DNA from 3 places in the Mesorhizobium sp. WSM4847 genome. Region 1 is predicted to be linked to each of the others. Evidence: riboswitches for the same ligand, from Rfam matches in the RefSeq annotation. Region 1 holds a riboswitch; each other region holds the start of a gene.
What was found. A riboswitch is a leader RNA that binds a small molecule or an ion and turns the genes downstream of it on or off. The one in region 1 is predicted to bind thiamine pyrophosphate.

Region 1 (5,899 bases):
CCAAGACGATAGAACTGCTTCGGCGCGTCGGCATTCCAGAGCCGCAAAACCGCGTCGACTTCTATCCGCATCAGTTCTCGGGCGGACAGCGCCAGCGCGTGATGATTGCCATGGCGATCGCGTTGAAACCGGACATCCTGATCGCCGATGAGCCGACGACTGCCCTGGACGTCAGCGTGCAAGCGCAGATCCTCGATCTGCTGCGCGATCTCCAGCGCGAAACCGGCATGGCGTTGATCATGATCACCCACGACCTCGAAGTCGCCGCGTCCATGGCGGACCGGATCATCGTCATGAACGGCGGCAAGGTCGTCGAGACAGGCATCGCCAAGGAGGTCTTCAGCAATCCGCAGCACCCCTATACGCGCCGCCTCATCGCCGCCCTGCCCCACGGCAACGCAGCGGAGGCGCCGAACAGGCGTTCGACGGCGATCGCCGGCGAGACGCTGCTCAAGGTGGAACATCTCACCAAGCACTATGAGCTTGCTTCCGGAGCTTTTAGCAGCAAGCGGACGTTCAAGGCGGTGGACGACATAAGCTTCGAGGTCAGGAGAGGAGAAACGCTCGGCATCGTCGGCGAGTCCGGCTCCGGCAAATCGAGCGTCGCGCGCATGCTGTTGGGGCTGAACGCGCCAAGCGCCGGCAAGGCGGTCTTTGCCGGTGAGAACATCTTCGACATGAATGGGAAGCGCCTCATGGCGTTTCGGCGCAAGGTCCAGATGGTCTTCCAGGATCCATACGGTTCGATGAATCCGCGCATGCGCGTTTACGCCATCATTTCCGAACCCTGGGTGATCCACCGCGATATCCTGCCGAAGGACAGGTGGAAGGCTCGCGTGGCAGAGCTCCTGGAACTGGTGGGGCTGTTGCCGGAGCACGCCGAGCGCTACCCGCATCAGTTTTCCGGCGGCCAGCGGCAGCGCATCGCCATTGCGCGCGCACTTGCGAGCGAGCCGGAACTGATCGTCTGCGACGAGGCGGTTTCGGCGCTCGACGTCTCTATCCAGGCGCAGGTGATCGACCTTCTGGCCGACCTCAGGACGAGGCTCGGCCTCTCCTATATTTTCATCACCCACGACTTGCCGATCGTGCGCCATTTTGCCGACCGGATCATGGTCATGAAAGACGGACGGATTGTCGAGGAAGGCCAAACCGCGGCGCTGTTCGGAGCGCCTCGCCACGACTATACGCAAAGCCTGCTGCAGGCTGTGCCGCAGCCCAAATGGCTAACGCAGGCTCAATAGTTCGTCCGCGCGCGCCCAGCAGGCCGATTGATGGGCCGAATGCGCTTGACAAAATGGCGATCGCCCGCTCAATTTGACCCATTCACCAGGGGGGTCCCGGCAAGGGGCTGAGATACTGCTGGCTTTCGCGGCGCAGTGACCCGTTGAACCTGATCCAGTTCATACTGGCGTAGGGACGGTGCAAGCGCTTTGCGGGAGTCCATGCCCGAAAACCTGTAAGCAGGCAGGCAGAAGCGTCTTTTCATCCTTCCGGCACAGAACTGGGTCTCCAATGCATGAGCAAAGGAGCCTCAAAATGAATGCCATTTCCCCCGCCGTGTCGACGGGACCGCTGCCCGCCTCAAGGAAAATCCACAAACCCGGCCTGATTCACCCGCAGATCAGGGTGCCGATGCGGGAAATCGCCGTCCATCCGACGGCAGGCGAACCGCCTGTCACCGTTTACGATCCGTCCGGCCCCTATACGGACCCGACTGTCGAAACCAGCATCGAAAAGGGCCTCGCCAGGTTTCGCAATGAATGGGTGACGGTGCGCGGCGACGTCGAATTCCACGATGCCCGCAGTGTCAGGCCGGAGGACAACGGCTTTGCGTCAGGTGAGCGCCTGACGCCGGAATTTCCCGTGCGCCACCGGCCGCTAAAGGCAAAAACGGGCCAAGCGGTGACGCAGCTTGCCTATGCGCACGCCGGGATCATCACCCCCGAAATGGAGTTCGTCGCCATTCGCGAGAATCTCGGCCGCGAGAGCTTACGCGGCGGGATGCAGCGCGACGGCAACTCTTTCGGCGCGGCGATCCCGGACTTCGTCACGCCGGAATTCGTGCGCGACGAGATAGCGCGCGGACGGGCTATCATTCCCGCCAACATCAACCACCCGGAGAGCGAGCCGATGATCATCGGCCGCAATTTCCTGGTCAAGATCAATGCCAATATCGGCAATTCAGCCGTCACCTCGTCGATGGCCGAAGAGGTCGAAAAAATGGTCTGGGCGATCCGCTCGGGAGCCGACACCGTCATGGACCTGTCGACCGGTCGCAACATCCACAACATCCGCGAATGGATCATCCGCAATTCGCCTGTGCCGATCGGAACCGTGCCGCTCTACCAGGCGCTTGAGAAGGTCGGAGGGATCGCCGAGGACCTGACCTGGGAAATCTACCGCGATACGCTGATCGAACAGGCCGAACAGGGCGTCGACTATTTCACCATCCATGCCGGTGTGCGGCTGCACTACATCCCGCTGACGGTCGACCGGGTCACCGGCATCGTGTCGCGCGGCGGCTCCATCATGGCCAAGTGGTGCCTGCATCATCACCGCGAAAGCTTCCTCTACGAGCATTTCGAGGAAATCTGCGACATCTGCCGCGCTTACGACGTGTCGTTCTCGCTCGGCGACGGCCTTCGTCCCGGCTCGATCGCCGACGCCAACGACGCGGCGCAGTTCGCCGAACTGGAAACGCTCGGCGAGTTGACAAAGGTCGCCTGGGCCAAGGATTGCCAGGTCATGATCGAGGGGCCGGGCCATGTTCCGATGCACAAGATCAAGGAGAACATGGACAGGCAGTTCGAAGTCTGCGGCGAGGCGCCCTTCTACACGCTTGGGCCGCTGACCACCGACATCGCACCCGGCTACGACCACATCACCTCAGGCATCGGCGCGGCAATGATCGGCTGGTACGGCACGGCGATGCTCTGCTATGTCACGCCCAAGGAGCATCTCGGTCTCCCCGACCGCAACGACGTCAAAACGGGCGTCATCACCTACAAGATAGCCGCGCACGCCGCCGATCTCGCCAAGGGTCATCCGACGGCGAAGGTCAGGGATGACGCCCTTTCCCGCGCACGCTTCGAGTTTCGTTGGGAAGACCAGTTCAACCTGTCGCTCGACCCCGAAACCGCGCGCTCCTTCCACGACGAGACTTTGCCGAAGGAGGCGCACAAGCTGGCGCATTTCTGCTCGATGTGCGGGCCGAAATTCTGCTCGATGCGCATCTCCCACGACATTCGGGCCGAGGCACAGAAAGAGGGCATGGCGGCGATGGCCGCGAAGTACCGCGAGGGCGGCAATCTTTATATGCCGGTGGACGGCGAACCGCCCATGCCGAAGATGCCGGAGCCGTCATGAGGCTGCTGGTCAAAGGGGCTGGCGTCGCCGGCCTCACCGCCGCCTTCGAACTCGCCGCCCGCGGTGCTGCGGTAACCATTGCCGAGACCCGGCATGGCCTTGGCGGCAACGCATCATGGATGGCCGGCGGCATGCTGGCGCCCTGGTGCGAGCGCGAAAGCGCCGAGCAGCCGGTGCTGGATCTCGGACGCGATGCCGCCGACTGGTGGGATGCGGTCCTGCCGGGTCATGTCACGCGGGCCGGAACGCTCGTTCTGGCAACGCCGCGGGATGCGGGCGAACTCGACCGGTTTGCAAGCCGCACGTCGGGTCATCGGCGGATCGACGAAGACGAAATCGCGCTCCTGGAACCCGATCTCGCCGGCCGCTTCCGTCGCGGGCTGTTCTTCCCGGGCGAAGCCCATCTCGACCCACGCCGTGCAATGGCGGCGCTGCATGAAAAACTCGCCGGAAGGGGCGTCGAGTTCCGCTTCGGAATGGACGCCCTGCACATGACGGGATTCGACCGCGAGATCGACTGCATAGGAATGGCGTCCAGCGATGAAAGGCTTCGCGGCGTTCGCGGCGAGATGCTGATCCTGCGTACACCGGACATCTCGCTGTCGCGCCCGGTCAGGCTGCTGCACCCGCGTTTGCCGCTCTATCTGGCGCCGCGCGCCGACCACCATTTCATGGCGGGTGCAACGATGGTCGAGAGTCTGTCCACGGAGCCGGTCACGGTGCGGGCGATAATGGAACTCCTGAACGCCGCCTATTCGGTTCATCCCGCCTTCGGCGAGGCCGCGATCGTTGAGACGGGCGTCGGCATTCGCCCGGCGTTTTCCGACAACCTGCCGCGCGTCGAAGCGCATGGCAGGACCGTCGCGATCAACGGGCTCTACCGCCATGGTTTCCTTCTGGCCCCCGCCATGGCGCGTCGGGCGGCCGACCTTGTTTTCGATTCTGACAAACCGGTGGAACTTGCTGATGAAACTGACGGTCAACGGCGAAGCGCATGAGATCACCGCCGCCACCCTGGCGGAGCTTCTCGCGGCGCTCGACTACGAAGGCAACTGGCTTGCAACGGCAGTGAACAGCGAGGTTGTGCACGCGACTGAGCGGGCGCTGTTCCAGCTGAAGGACGGCGACCGGATCGAAATCCTCTCACCCATGCAAGGAGGTTAGCAACGTGATCGAGCTTTACGGAACCAAGCTTCCGTCGCGCCTGCTTCTCGGCACCGCACAGTACCCCTCGCCCGCCATTCTTGCCGATGCGGTCAAGGCATCCTGCGCGTCCGCGGTGACCGTCTCATTGCGCCGCGAAATGGCCGGCGGCAAGGGTGGCGAGAAATTCTGGTCGCTTATCCAATCGCTGCGGCTGCATGTCCTACCCAACACCGCCGGTTGTCACTCCGTCAAGGAAGCCGTCACGACCGCAAATATGGCGCGCGAGGTCTTCGGCACGAACTGGATCAAGCTCGAGGTGATCGGCAATCATGACACGCTGCAGCCTGACGTCTTCGGCTTGGTCGAGGCCGCGCGAATCTTGTGCGACGACGGCTTTGCTGTATTTCCTTACACGACGGACGATCTCGTCGTCGCCGAGCGATTGCTGGAAGCCGGATGCAGGGTGCTCATGCCCTGGTGCGCGCCGATCGGTTCTGCGCTTGGACCGGTAAATATCACCGCGCTCCGCTCGATGCGCGGCCATTTCCCGGATGTCCCGCTAATCGTGGATGCGGGCCTCGGCCGCCCATCTCACGCGGCTCTCGTGATGGAACTCGGCTTCGACGCGGTGCTCCTCAACACGGCAGTCGCCAAGGCCGCCGATCCGATCGGCATGGCGCGCGCGTTCGGCAAGGCGGTCGATGCCGGCCGTGAGGCGTATCGCTCGGGCCTGCTCGAGCCGCGCGACCTCGCCGTCCCATCGACGCCGACAATTGGCCGGGCAGTCTTTCAATGAAACTCGATCCTTTTTATCTGATCGTCGACAGCGCCGCCTGGATTGAAAGGCTGGCGCCGCTCGGCGTCAGGCTGGTGCAGCTTCGCGTCAAGAACCTCGACGAGGCTACGTTGCGCGCCGAGATCCGCAAGGCGAAGGCCTTGTGCGCCCGTTACAAATGCCAGCTCATCATCAATGACTTCTGGCGGCTGGCGATCGAGGAGGACTGCGATTTCATTCATCTCGGACAGGAAGATTTGCAAGCGGCGGACCTTACCCGGATAAGGGCTGCGGGTCTCCGTCTCGGCCTCAGCACGCACGACCATCTCGAACTCGAAACAGCCCTTGCCGCCAGACCGAACTATATCGCGCTCGGCCCAGTCTATCCGACCATCCTGAAACAGATGAAATGGGCGCCGCAGGGGCTCGAACGGCTTGGCGAATGGAAGCGCCGGATCGCGCCGACACCTCTGGTCGCGATTGGCGGCCTCAATCCCGACCGGATCGAGGGCGTCTTCGGTGCCGGTGCGGACAGCGCCGCGGTAGTGACCGACATCACATTGGATGCCGATCCGGAAGCGCGAACGCGCCAGTGGATCGAAAAGACGA
Region 2 (5,899 bases), on a different contig from region 1:
TAGCTTCAACAGCGGCGTCAAGTTGGCTTCCGCCTGGATCCAGCTTGGTGGCCTCCGAGTTGGCAAGGACGAGTCGGCCTTCGACACGTTTACAGGCTACGCCGGAAACGTGCTCAATAACGTACTCGTTCCGTACGGCGACTTCGATACCAACGTGGCTCAGTATTACTTCGATGCCGATAATGGCTTTTCGGCTCTGGTTTCACTTGAACAAGGGTCGGGTGTAGTCGGTACTATCGACAGCCATGTTCCGCACGTCGTCTTCGGCGTGAAACAGACGCAGGGCTGGGGCGCGATCACCGGCGTAATGGCTCGTGACAGCGACTATGAAGCCTTGGCCGGCAAGCTCCGAGTCAATGTCAATGTCACAGATGACCTGTCGCTATTCGGAATGTTCGGCTACGGCTCCATTGGCAATCTCAACGATGACCCAACCAACGCGGTCGCCGCTCACGGTCGCGGCTTCTACAAAATTTGGAGCGGCAATTGGGCTTTCTGGGCGGGCGCCACTTACACGTTAAACGAGAAAACTTCGTTCAACCTTCAGGTCTCGGGTGATCAGCTCAGGAACTCCGGACTGGCTGCAAACGTCGCCTATATGGTCATTCCAGGTTTCACAGTCACAGCCGAAGTCGATTATGCCCATTACGCCAAGTTCGCTGCCGTCGACCGTTCCGGAATGAACCCGGCTCACGTCGGCAAAAGGAACAGCCTCGGCGGCGTGCTGCGATTCCAAAGCTCGTTCTAACGGAGTGAATCTGAATGTCGGAGGCCCGACTGGAGGCCTCGGTGTCTGGCATTACGATGTTCAAGATGTGGTCCCGGACGATCATGCCCGGACATTGGTTGCTGGACTTCATAGCCTGATCAGCGAGGCTTCCATAGGGCGCTTAGCAATGCCACTGAATAACTCGTCCAGGACATGTCTCTTGGCCCCATCTTGACCCTGTTGTGCTACCCTCATTGCGATGAGCGCTCGAGATCGAGAGCTTCGGAGGCACGGCAAGAACGGCTGAGAAATGCCTGGACGCTTCGTCCAGGCACTCGTCAAGTTTCCTCAGTGGCTCAGAATCATCTTCGGCGACCGTCATTGCAAAATCAGTTCGGTTCAGTAAGATTCTTGTTCTGTTTGGGTCATCTGAAGGACTAGTGTCTGAGTCGCAGCGGACTGCCATTCGATCTCTGCGCGGCTCGACCTCAGGATGCCCGATGTGCATGGCTTCGACGGGCTGCTGCAGCTTCGGACCCGCTATCCGCGCCTGCCGGTGGTCATCGCTTCGGGACATGAGGAGCCCAAGATCATTTCCGAAGCGCTGTCCTACGGCGCAGCCGGCTTCGTCCCGAAATCGGCGCGCAAGAGCGATCTGGCCGCCGCCATTCGCTCGGCGATGGAAGGTGCGATCCACGTGCCCGAAACCTATGAAGGCAAGCCGCCGGACGCCGACAGCACCGATCGCGCCGAGATGGTGCAGCGCCTTGCCAAACTGACGCCGCAGCAGGTCGTGGCTTGAGCCGGAACGCCTGTCCTTCCTGCTCGGCGAAGCGTTTTATGCGCGTCGCATCGGTGCGCTCGAAGCCTTCATCATGACGTTCGACCAGGACGCCCGCTACGACAGTCCGAACTTCCTGTGGTTTCGCGAGCGCTATCCGCGCTTTGTCTATGTCGACCGTATCGTCGTCGCGGGAGAAGCGCGTGGCCGCGGCCATGCCCGCAGGCATGAAGATCTATTCGACCATGTTTCGCGTGCCGGCCAGACCATCGTCACTTGCGAGGTGAATGCCGAACCGCCCAATCCGGCTTCGGATGCCTTTCACGCCGCGCTCGGCTTCGTCGAGGTCGTCGACGCGGTGATCCACGGCGGCAAGAAGGCAGTGCGGATCACCGGCTGAGGCAACAGCTCTATCAGTTGCGGTTCAGCCAGGCGCGAGCCGGCTTTTCGACGATGTAATAGCTGCACAAAGCGCAAGCGCGCCTGCCAGCATCAGCAGCGGCGCACTGCCCTGCGCATAGACGAATTTTTAGAACGGCTGCTGCCACAGATACAGCGGAATACGACCACAGCCCCAGCGTCGCCATCGGCCAGGAAGACAAAAATCCGGTCAGATACCGAGTCCTGAAGTCGAGCGAATTGACGGCGAGCGCCAACAGCGGCACCGCGACCAGATAGTGGATCGGCGGCACCGCATCCATGAACAGAAGAACCGCTCCGACGGACGCCGCAATGGCGACATGCGGCCCCTTGAACAACGCCGGCAGCCTGTCGTCGGCCTTGAGCAGGCATATCACCGCCGATAGCAGGATCGAGGCGATGTGCACGTCGGTTCGCCAATAGGTCGTCTCGTAGTCGATCCCGAAGACCCAGTACGAAATCGCACCGTTCGCCATGGCCAGCACCGACAGCGCGCTGAGCAGCATGACGACACGGGCACGCCCCGAAACAACAAAGCTGATCAGCGCCAGGATTACATAGGCATGCTCTTCGACGCACAGCGACCAGATATGGTCGAGCGCGCCGGCGCGGCTGACGAGAATTCCGGCATAGTTGTAGGTGAATGTCAGCGCCGTCAGCGCCGCTTTCCATTTGAAGGCGACAAACGTGCCGGACAAGGCAACCATCGAAGCGAGGACGAAAACCAGCAGCGCCGGATAGATGCGGGAGAACCGGCGCTTGAAAAACGCCTTGAGCGGATAACGGATGCCGCCAACTAGGCGATAGCTGCTTTCGGCCGGACCCGGATGCGCTTGACAAATCGGAGCCGGCCCGTTCAACCTGAGGCATTCACCAGGGGAGTCCCGGCAAGGGGCTGAGATACTGCTGGCTTTCGCGGCGCAGTGACCCGTTGAACCTGATCCAGTTCATACTGGCGTAGGGACGGTGCAAGCGCTTTTGCGGGAGTTTACGCCCGAGGTCCTGTTTCAGCAGGTCAACCAAAGCGTCTTTTCATCCTTCCGGCACAGAACTGGGTCTCCAATGCATGAGCAAAGGAGCCTCACGATGAATGCCCTCACTCCAGCGGTTTCGACGGGACCACTGCCCGCCTCGCGGAAAATCCACAGGCCCGGTGCCATCCACCCGCAGATCAGGGTGCCGATGCGCGAAATCTCCGTCCATCCGACGGCCGGTGAGCCGCCCGTCACCGTTTACGATCCGTCCGGCCCCTATACCGACCCCACCCTCGAAATCAGTATCGAAAAGGGCCTTGCCCGACTTCGCCACGAATGGATCACGGCACGCGGCGATGTCGAGGACTATGACGGCCGCCACGTCCGGCCGGAGGACAACGGATTTGCGGCGGGCGAGCGCCTGACGCCGGAGTTTCCCATTTGCAGCCGGCCACTCAGGGCCAAGCAGGGCAAGGCGGTGACCCAGCTTGCCTATGCGCGCGCCGGGATCATCACGCCTGAAATGGAGTTCGTGGCCATCCGCGAAAACCTTGGTCGCGAGATCCTGCGCGGCAAGCTTGACCGCGACGGCGAAGCCTTCGGCGCAGCGATCCCCGATTTCGTCACACCGGAATTCGTGCGCGACGGGGTGGCGCGCGGGCGGGCTATCATTCCAGCCAACATCAACCATCCGGAGAGCGAGCCGATGATCATCGGCCGCAATTTCCTGGTCAAGATCAATGCCAATATCGGCAATTCAGCCGTCACCTCGTCGATGGCCGAAGAGGTCGAAAAAATGGTCTGGGCGATCCGCTCGGGAGCCGACACCGTCATGGACCTGTCGACCGGTCGCAACATCCACAACATCCGCGAATGGATCATCCGCAATTCGCCTGTGCCGATCGGAACCGTGCCGCTCTACCAGGCGCTTGAGAAGGTCGGAGGGATCGCCGAGGACCTGACCTGGGAAATCTACCGCGATACGCTGATCGAACAGGCCGAACAGGGCGTCGACTATTTCACCATCCATGCCGGTGTGCGGCTGCACTACATCCCGCTGACGGTCGACCGGGTCACCGGCATCGTGTCGCGCGGCGGCTCCATCATGGCCAAGTGGTGCCTGCATCATCACCGCGAAAGCTTCCTCTACGAGCATTTCGAGGAAATCTGCGACATCTGCCGCGCTTACGACGTGTCGTTCTCGCTCGGCGACGGCCTTCGTCCCGGCTCGATCGCCGACGCCAACGACGCGGCGCAGTTCGCCGAACTGGATACGCTCGGCGAGTTGACAAAGATCGCCTGGGCCAAGGATTGCCAGGTGATGATCGAGGGGCCCGGCCACGTACCGATGCACAAGATCAAGGAGAACGTGGACAAGCAGCTCGCTGTTTGCGGCGAGGCGCCGTTCTATACGCTTGGACCACTGACGACCGACATCGCGCCGGGCTATGACCACATCACCTCAGGTATCGGGGCGGCGATGATCGGCTGGTTCGGCACGGCCATGCTCTGCTACGTCACGCCGAAGGAACATCTCGGTCTTCCCGATCGCAACGACGTCAAGATTGGCGTGATCACCTACAAGATAGCCGCGCATGCCGCCGACCTGGCGAAGGGACACCCGGCGGCGAAACTCAGGGATGATGCCCTTTCCCGCGCGCGCTTCGAGTTCCGCTGGGAGGATCAATTCAACCTGTCGCTCGATCCCGAGACCGCGCGGTCCTTCCACGACCAGACCTTGCCCAAGGAGGCGCACAAGTTGGCACATTTCTGTTCGATGTGCGGCCCGAAATTCTGCTCAATGCGCATTTCCCACGATATCCGCGCCGAGGCACAGAAAGAGGGCATGGCGGCAATGGCCGCAAAATACCGCGAGGGCGGCGATCTCTACGTGCCAGCGGACGAGACCAGCGCCCCGCCCATGCCGGAGGCGCATGAGCCGTCATGAAGGTGTTGATCAAAGGGGCCGGCGTCGCCGGCCTCACCGCAGCTTTCGAGCTGGCCACCCGCGGCGCGGCAGTGACGGTTGCCGAGACGAGGCATAGCCTCGGCGGCAATGCGTCGTGGTTCGCCGGCGGCATGTTGGCGCCATGGTGCGAACGTGAAAGCGCCGAGCAGCCGGTGCTCGATCTCGGACGCGACGCCGCCGACTGGTGGGATACGGCAACGCCCGGGCAGGTGACGCGGGCCGGAACACTGGTCGTGGCCGCGCAGCGCGATGCGGCCGAGCTCGACCGGTTTGCCAGTCGCACGTCGGGGTACAGGCCTGTTGATGAAAACGAAATCGCACAGTTCGAGCCGGACCTCGCCGGTCATTTCCACCGTGCGCTGTTCTTCCCCGCCGAAGCCCATCTCGACCCGCGCCGGGCGATGGCTGCGCTTCACGACAAACTCGCAGCCATGGGAGTCGAATTTCACTTCGGCGCCAAGGCCCGGCATGTTTGCGGTTTCGATCGCCGGATCGACTGCACGGGCATCGCGGCGGAAGACGACCGACTGCGCGGCGTTCGCGGCGAGATGCTGATCCTGCGCACGCCCGATGTCTCGCTCTTGCGCCCGGTCCGGCTGCTTCATCCGCGCTTTCCGCTCTACGTAGTGCCGCGCACTGACCACCATTTCATGGCCGGCGCTACGATGATCGAGAGCCAGTCCGCTGGACGGGTCACGGCGCGTTCCATGATGGAGCTTTTGGGCGCGACCTATACCCTCCATCCGGCCTTTGGCGAGGCCGAGATCGTTGAAACCGGTGTCGGCGTCCGCCCAGCCTTTCCCGACAATCTGCCGCGTGTCGAAGCACGCGAAAGCACCGTCGCGATCAACGGGCTTTATCGCCATGGCTTTCTTCTCGCGCCCGCCATGGCGCGCCAGGCGGCCGAACTCGTCTTCAGTCACGACAAATCCTTGGAGCCTGCCAATGAAACTGATCGTCAACGGCCAAGCGCTTGAGATTGACGCCTCAACCCTGGCCGAACTGCTTGCCGCGCTCGACTATGAAGGCGATTGGCTGGCGACCGC
Region 3 (5,899 bases), on a different contig from region 1:
CGCTTGCGCCTTGCCGTCACGCCATAGCGCAACCAGTGCTCCTCGCGAACGATCTGGCGGCCAAGCTTGTGCTGCTCGCGCTCTTCTTCTTCCAGCACGGTGTCGCGCCATTCCTCGAAATGGCCAAAACCCTTGTCCAGCCTGCGGGTCTGGCCACGATCGAGCCAGACGGTGGCGCGCGACACGCGCTCGAGGAAGCGGCGGTCGTGCGAGATGACGATCAGCGCCGAAGAGGTGCGGGCAAGCTCCTCCTCCAGCCATTCGATGACCGACAGGTCGAGATGGTTGGTCGGCTCATCGAGGAGGAGAATGTCGGGCTCCGGCGCCATGACGCGTGCCAGGGCAGCACGGCGGGCTTCACCGCCGGAGAGATCGTTCGGCCGTTCCTCGCCGGACAGGCCGAGATGCTCCATCAGATAGGTGGCGCGGTAGGGATCGTCGGCGGGTCCGAGCCCCGCCTCGACATAGGCGCGGACGCTGGCGAAACCATCCATGTCGGGCATTTGCGGCAGGTAGCGCACTGTTGCCGAAGGCTGGCGGAACACCTCGCCATCCTGCGGCTCGATCAATCCCGCAGCGATCTTCAGCAACGTCGACTTGCCCGAGCCGTTGCGGCCGACCAGAGCGATCTTGTCGCCCGCCGACGCCGTCAGTTCCGTCCCGTCGAGCAGCGGCGTGCCACCGAAGGTCAGTTTTATCCCGTCGAGATTGAGAAGCAGCGGCGCCATGTCAGCTTTCAGGTAGGGGGAATGGATGGGCGAGCAACAGCGCGCGGCCGCTGCCCAGCGCGACTTCGAGCCGGCCCTTGACCTCGTTGGAAATGGTCAGCGACGAGCCGAACGCCACCTCGACATGGTTCAGCGGCCATTTGGCGCCGGTCACGGTCAGACCGGCAAGGTCGGAGAAGCCGAGAATCGAAAACAGCGTGCCGTCGGCGTAGTCGAAGCCGGCCTTTCCGGGAAGCAAGGGGACGCCTTCCTGTGCGCCACTGGTCAAAAGCACCTCTGTCTCTGCCTCGGCCAGCCGGACGCCGAGCGCCAGGTGCAGGAAGGCGTGGTCGGTGCGCTTGCCGCCGAACGCGCCGGCGAGCACGAGGCTGGTCGCGCCGCGTTCGAGCGCGGCGGCGATAGCCAGTTCGCCGTCGGTCTTGTCCTTTTCTGCCGGAAACACCTGGCGCGGCACGGCGGCGAGCTCGTCCGGCAAATCCGCCGGCACCGAATCGAAGTCGCCGACCCAGAGTTCCGGCGTCAGGCGCAGAGTCCGGGCATGGCTGATGCCGGCGTCGGCGGCGATGACACGCGTGCCTTCGACCTGGCGGTCGAGCAGCGGCGTGCGGATAAGGTCGCCGCCAAGCAGGATGGTGAATTTGCTCATATGCGTGGCCCTTACCAGCCCTGCTTGCGAAACGGAAGGCCGCGGTCTGGATGCCCGGCAAACTTCCGCTTGCGCCGCAGATGGGCCGGGCCTATGTGTCGAAGCGCTCTAACGGGGTGCTGGACGCGATCTTCGCGGACCGGCTGAGAGGCAACCTGCCAACCCGCTGAACCTGATCCGGTTTGTACCGGCGGAGGGATTAGACGTTTCGGACAACCCGACGCCTCAATTCCCTTCAACGCCAACGAAGGAGGCGCCGATGCGCACGTTTTTATACACACTTGTTTCGGCAGTGCTGCTCGCGGCGACCGTTCTCGCCGGCACCGGGCCGGCATCCGCGCAGGAAAAACTCACCGTCTATACCTATGAGAGCTTCACCGCCGAATGGGGTCCAGGCCCGGCGGTCAAGAAGGCGTTCGAGGCCGAATGCGGCTGTATTCTCGAATTCGTCGCGGTCGCCGACGGCGTCGCCCTGCTCAACCGCGTCAGGCTGGAAGGGGCCACGACCAAGGCCGACATCGTGCTCGGCCTCGACACCAATCTGACGGCGGAAGCCAAGGCCACCGGCCTGTTTTCGCCGCATGGTGCCGTCATCGACGTCAAGGTGCCGGGCGGCTGGAGCGACGATATTTTCGTGCCGTTCGACTATGGTTATTTCGCCGTCGTCTACGACACCGAAAAGCTGAAGACGCCGCCGAAGAGCCTGAAGGAATTGGTCGAGGGCAATGCCGATGAAAAGATCGTCATTCAGGATCCGCGCACCTCGACGCCCGGTCTCGGCCTGCTGTTGTGGGTGAAGTCGGTTTATGGCGACAAGGCGCCCGAAGCCTGGGCCAAGCTTAAGGCAAAGGTGCTCACCGTGACGCCGGGCTGGAGCGAGGCCTACGGCCTGTTCACCAAGGGCGAGGCGCCGATGGTGCTGTCCTATACCACGTCGCCGGCCTATCACATGGTCGCCGAAAACACCCAACGCTATCAGGCAGCGTCCTTCGACGAGGGCGCGTATCTGCAGATCGAGGTTGCCGGCATCACCAAATCAGGTGCGAAGAACCCGTTGGCGAAACAGTTCCTGACTTTCATGACCGGGCCGAAATTCCAGGATGTCATTCCCGAGACCAACTGGATGTTCCCTGCCGGCAAGACCGAGAAGCCGCTCAATCCGGCTTTCGACAAGCTCGTCAAGCCGACCAAGACGTTGCTGTTAAGCCCCGAAGAGGTCGCCGCCAACCGCAAGGCCTGGGTCGACGAATGGCTGTCGGTGATGAGCAAGTAGGACTTAGATTTCTGCATGGTGTTCGCTCCACGCCACCCCCCTCTGGCCTGCCGGCCATCTCCCCCTCCAGGGGGGAGATCGGATGTCACTTCCGCTTTCGCCAATCGCAACAGTCGAAGGATTGAGGCGAGGGTGAAGCTTCTAATCTCCCCCCTTGTGGGGGAGATGGCCGGCAGGCCAGAGGGGGGTGGGCGGGAACTCGACCTCAGCCACATCCCATCTTTCAGCGCCCGCCGTTAAGTTGGGCAGCGCGGAATGCACACTGGCCATCGTAGAGATCCCCGCATCACCGCCGGCACCATCGCGCTTGCCGCTGTTGCGCTGCTGATCGGCGGCGCGTTCGCCGGGCTCATCGTCGAAGGCGCCCGCGATCCGTCCGGCGCCGCGTCGGCCTTCGATTCCTACCTCTTCCGCGTCGCCCGATTCACGTTGTGGCAGGCATTGCTGTCGACGCTGCTCTCCGTCGTGCCGGCGCTGTTCGTGGCGCGGGCGCTGTCGCGGCATCCGCGCTTCTTTGGTCGCGGCCTGATCCTGCAGCTCTTCGCCGTGCCGCTCGCGCTGCCGGCCATCGTCGCAGCACTCGGGATTCTGGCACTCTATGGCCGTGCCGGCTATTTCGCCGGCGTGCTCAGCGCGAACGGCGGTCAGGGCTGGCCGGGCATATACGGCCTGTCCGGCATACTCGTCGCCCATGTCTTCTTCAATCTGCCGCTGGCGACGCGGCTGTTCCTCGAAGCGCTTGCGACAGTGCCGGCCGACCAGTGGCGGCTGGCGAGCCAACTTGGCATGGGCGCCAGGCCCGCCTTCCGGCTGATCGAATGGCCGACGCTGCGCGCGGCGCTGCCGGGCGTCGCCGGGCTTGTCTTCATGCTCTGCATCACATCCTTTACCATCGTACTCACGCTGGGCGGCGGGCCGCGTGCGACAACGCTGGAGGTCGCCATCTACCAGGCGCTGCGTTTCGATTTCGATCCTGCCCGAGCGGTGACGCTGACAGTGCTGCAGATCGCGCTGACCTTCGTCGTCGTGCTGGCATTGATGCGGCTCGGCGCCAATACCGTCGGCGACGCCAACCTGCCGGTGGCTTCGCGCCGCTATCTTTCGGCCGGCGCCGCCGAGACCGTGCTGAACGCAGCATTGATCATCCTCGCTTTGCTGTTCGTCGCCGGGCCGATGGCGGCCACGGTGACGTCAGGCCTTGGCGCCGATCTCGGCCGGCTGGCGGGCGAGAGCGCGGTGCGGCAAGCGGCGCTGACCAGCGCCGTGCTCGCCTTGCTGGCGGCGCTGCTCGCAGTGGCGCTGTCGCTGTCGCTGGTCATGGCACGACGGGCGCTGGCCTTGAGGCGTCGCGTCGGCGCCGGGACGCTGCTCGAACACGCCACCGATACCGGCGCCGGCTTCGTCCTCGTCGTGCCGCCCGTCGTCATAGGCGCCGGCTGGTTCCTGCTGCTGCGTTCGGTCAGCGACGTCTTTGCCATCGCCCCTGTCATGGTCGTCGCCGTCAATGCGGTGATGGCGATGCCGTTTGCCATCCGCGCCATTCGCCCCGGCTATGATGCGGCGAGTGAACGTCACGAACGGCTCTGTCTGCTGCTTGGCATTTCGGGCTGGAGCCGTTTCCGGCTGGTCGACTGGCCGTCGCTGCGGCGGCCGCTCGCCACCGGCTTCGCGTTCGCGATGGCTTTGTCGCTCGGCGATCTCGGCGTCATTGCCCTGTTTGGCAGCGACTCCCTGCAGACGCTGCCTTATCTCTTGCTGGCCCGCATGGGCAGCTACCGCACGATGGACGCGGCCGGCCTGGCATTGCTGCTCGGCCTGGTCTGTCTCGCGCTTGTCCTGGCCGCGGACTGGCTGGGACGGGGAGAAAAATCATGATGCTCAACAGCGAAAACGGTACGGCTGTGCGGCTGGAAAAGGTCTCGTTCAGCTATGGCGAAGCGCCGTTTTTATTCGATGTCGAGTTCGCCGCCTCGAAGATCACCGCCATCATGGGGCCGAGCGGCTCGGGAAAATCGACGCTGCTCAACCTGGTGGCCGGCTTCGAGACGCCGCAATCGGGCCGCGTGCTGATCGGTGGCGGCGACGTCGGCGGTAAACCACCTTCGGCGCGGCCAGTGTCGATGGTGTTCCAGGAAAACAATCTCTTCGCCCATCTTTCGGTCGAACGAAATGTCGGCCTTGGCCGCTCGCCGTCGCTCAGGCTGACCGAGGCCGACCACGCTGCAATCGCCGCGGCGCTCAAGCGCGTCGGCCTTGCCGGCAAGCAACAGCGCCTGCCGCGCGAACTCTCCGGCGGCGAGCGGCAGCGCGTCGCACTCGCCCGCGTCCTGGTGCGCGACCGGCCGGTGCTCTTGCTCGACGAACCGTTCGCCTCGCTCGGACCGGCGTTGCGCGACGACATGCTCGATCTGGTAGCCGACGTCCATGCGGAGCGGCGCATGACGGTGCTGTTCGTCACCCATCAGCCGGAGGACGCCCACCGTATCGGCCAGGACATGGTGTTCCTGGACAATGGCACGGTTGCCGCAACCGGGACTGTCGCCGATTTTTTTACCAAGGCTGGACCGGAAGCCTTCCGGCGCTATATCGGTGCAGGTCCGTTTGGCGCAGGATCACGAGATGTTGCCCGGAAGCGGACATAATTTACGGCCAAACCGGCTTCAGGCGATGTGGCGTTTGCTTGCCATGGTCAAAGTAGTGTGGCTAGGTCCTCCGATACTGGTCCGGCATAGGTTGTGATTTGCCACTACGGTGCCATCCGCGCTCGTGGGCTCGAAGGACGCTGTGGCAGTTGATTTTGCGCATGATCTGAAAATCGATGCCCGATTTTCGGGCCATGTGCTGAGAGCCGAAAGGAAGCTGTTCTGCCGACCGGCACAGACAGAGTGAGAAGGAAACCGCTGGCGCGCTTCCTGGCGCTGGCCGGCTTTGCCATGGCGTTGGCAAGCTGCCAGATGTTCACGCCTCCGGACGTTCAGGAATCCGGCTTCCAGCCTTCCAGCAAACCGGTCACCGTCGACAATGTTGCCGCCAACAGCAAGGTCGCCGAAATGGCCAAGGCGCAGCATCCGCGCATCCTCGCGACCTATGGCGGCGAATATTCCGATCCCAAGCTCGAGCGCATGGTCGCCAAAGTCGTCGGCAGCCTGACGGTGGTTTCGGCCAACCCGAGCCAGACCTACCGCATCACGATCCTCAATTCGCCCAACGTCAACGCTTTCGCATTGCCTGGCGGCTATCTCTACATCACGC

Region 2: linked by a shared signal. The riboswitch ahead of thiC (phosphomethylpyrimidine synthase ThiC) and the one ahead of thiC (phosphomethylpyrimidine synthase ThiC) in region 1 are both predicted to bind thiamine pyrophosphate.
Region 3: linked by a shared signal. The riboswitch ahead of thiB (thiamine ABC transporter substrate binding subunit) and the one ahead of thiC (phosphomethylpyrimidine synthase ThiC) in region 1 are both predicted to bind thiamine pyrophosphate.

Annotation. Positions count from the first base shown of each region.
Region 1 covers NZ_JBVVPY010000006.1:86,281-92,179, reverse strand. The annotation lists gene AC0L28_RS10385 (ABC transporter ATP-binding protein) at 1-1,244, shown strand, start outside; TPP riboswitch at 1,322-1,438, shown strand; gene thiC (phosphomethylpyrimidine synthase ThiC) at 1,540-3,369, shown strand; gene thiO (glycine oxidase ThiO) at 3,366-4,367, shown strand; gene thiS (sulfur carrier protein ThiS) at 4,336-4,533, shown strand; gene AC0L28_RS10365 (thiazole synthase) at 4,538-5,311, shown strand; gene AC0L28_RS10360 (thiamine phosphate synthase) at 5,308-5,899, shown strand, end outside.
Region 2 covers NZ_JBVVPY010000012.1:142,294-148,192, reverse strand. The annotation lists gene AC0L28_RS18935 (porin) at 1-748, shown strand, start outside; partial or broken gene AC0L28_RS18930 (response regulator) at 1,185-1,502, shown strand; partial or broken gene AC0L28_RS18925 (GNAT family N-acetyltransferase) at 1,501-1,890, shown strand; gene AC0L28_RS18920 (acyltransferase family protein) at 1,904-2,770, opposite strand; TPP riboswitch at 2,776-2,892, shown strand; gene thiC (phosphomethylpyrimidine synthase ThiC) at 2,997-4,832, shown strand; gene thiO (glycine oxidase ThiO) at 4,829-5,830, shown strand; gene thiS (sulfur carrier protein ThiS) at 5,799-5,899, shown strand, end outside.
Region 3 covers NZ_JBVVPY010000034.1:25,527-31,425, reverse strand. The annotation lists gene AC0L28_RS31530 (ABC-F family ATP-binding cassette domain-containing protein) at 1-728, opposite strand, end outside; gene AC0L28_RS31525 (thiamine diphosphokinase) at 730-1,374, opposite strand; TPP riboswitch at 1,477-1,590, shown strand; gene thiB (thiamine ABC transporter substrate binding subunit) at 1,634-2,647, shown strand; gene thiP (thiamine/thiamine pyrophosphate ABC transporter permease) at 2,903-4,522, shown strand; gene thiQ (thiamine ABC transporter ATP-binding protein) at 4,519-5,289, shown strand; gene AC0L28_RS31505 (M48 family metalloprotease) at 5,581-5,899, shown strand, end outside.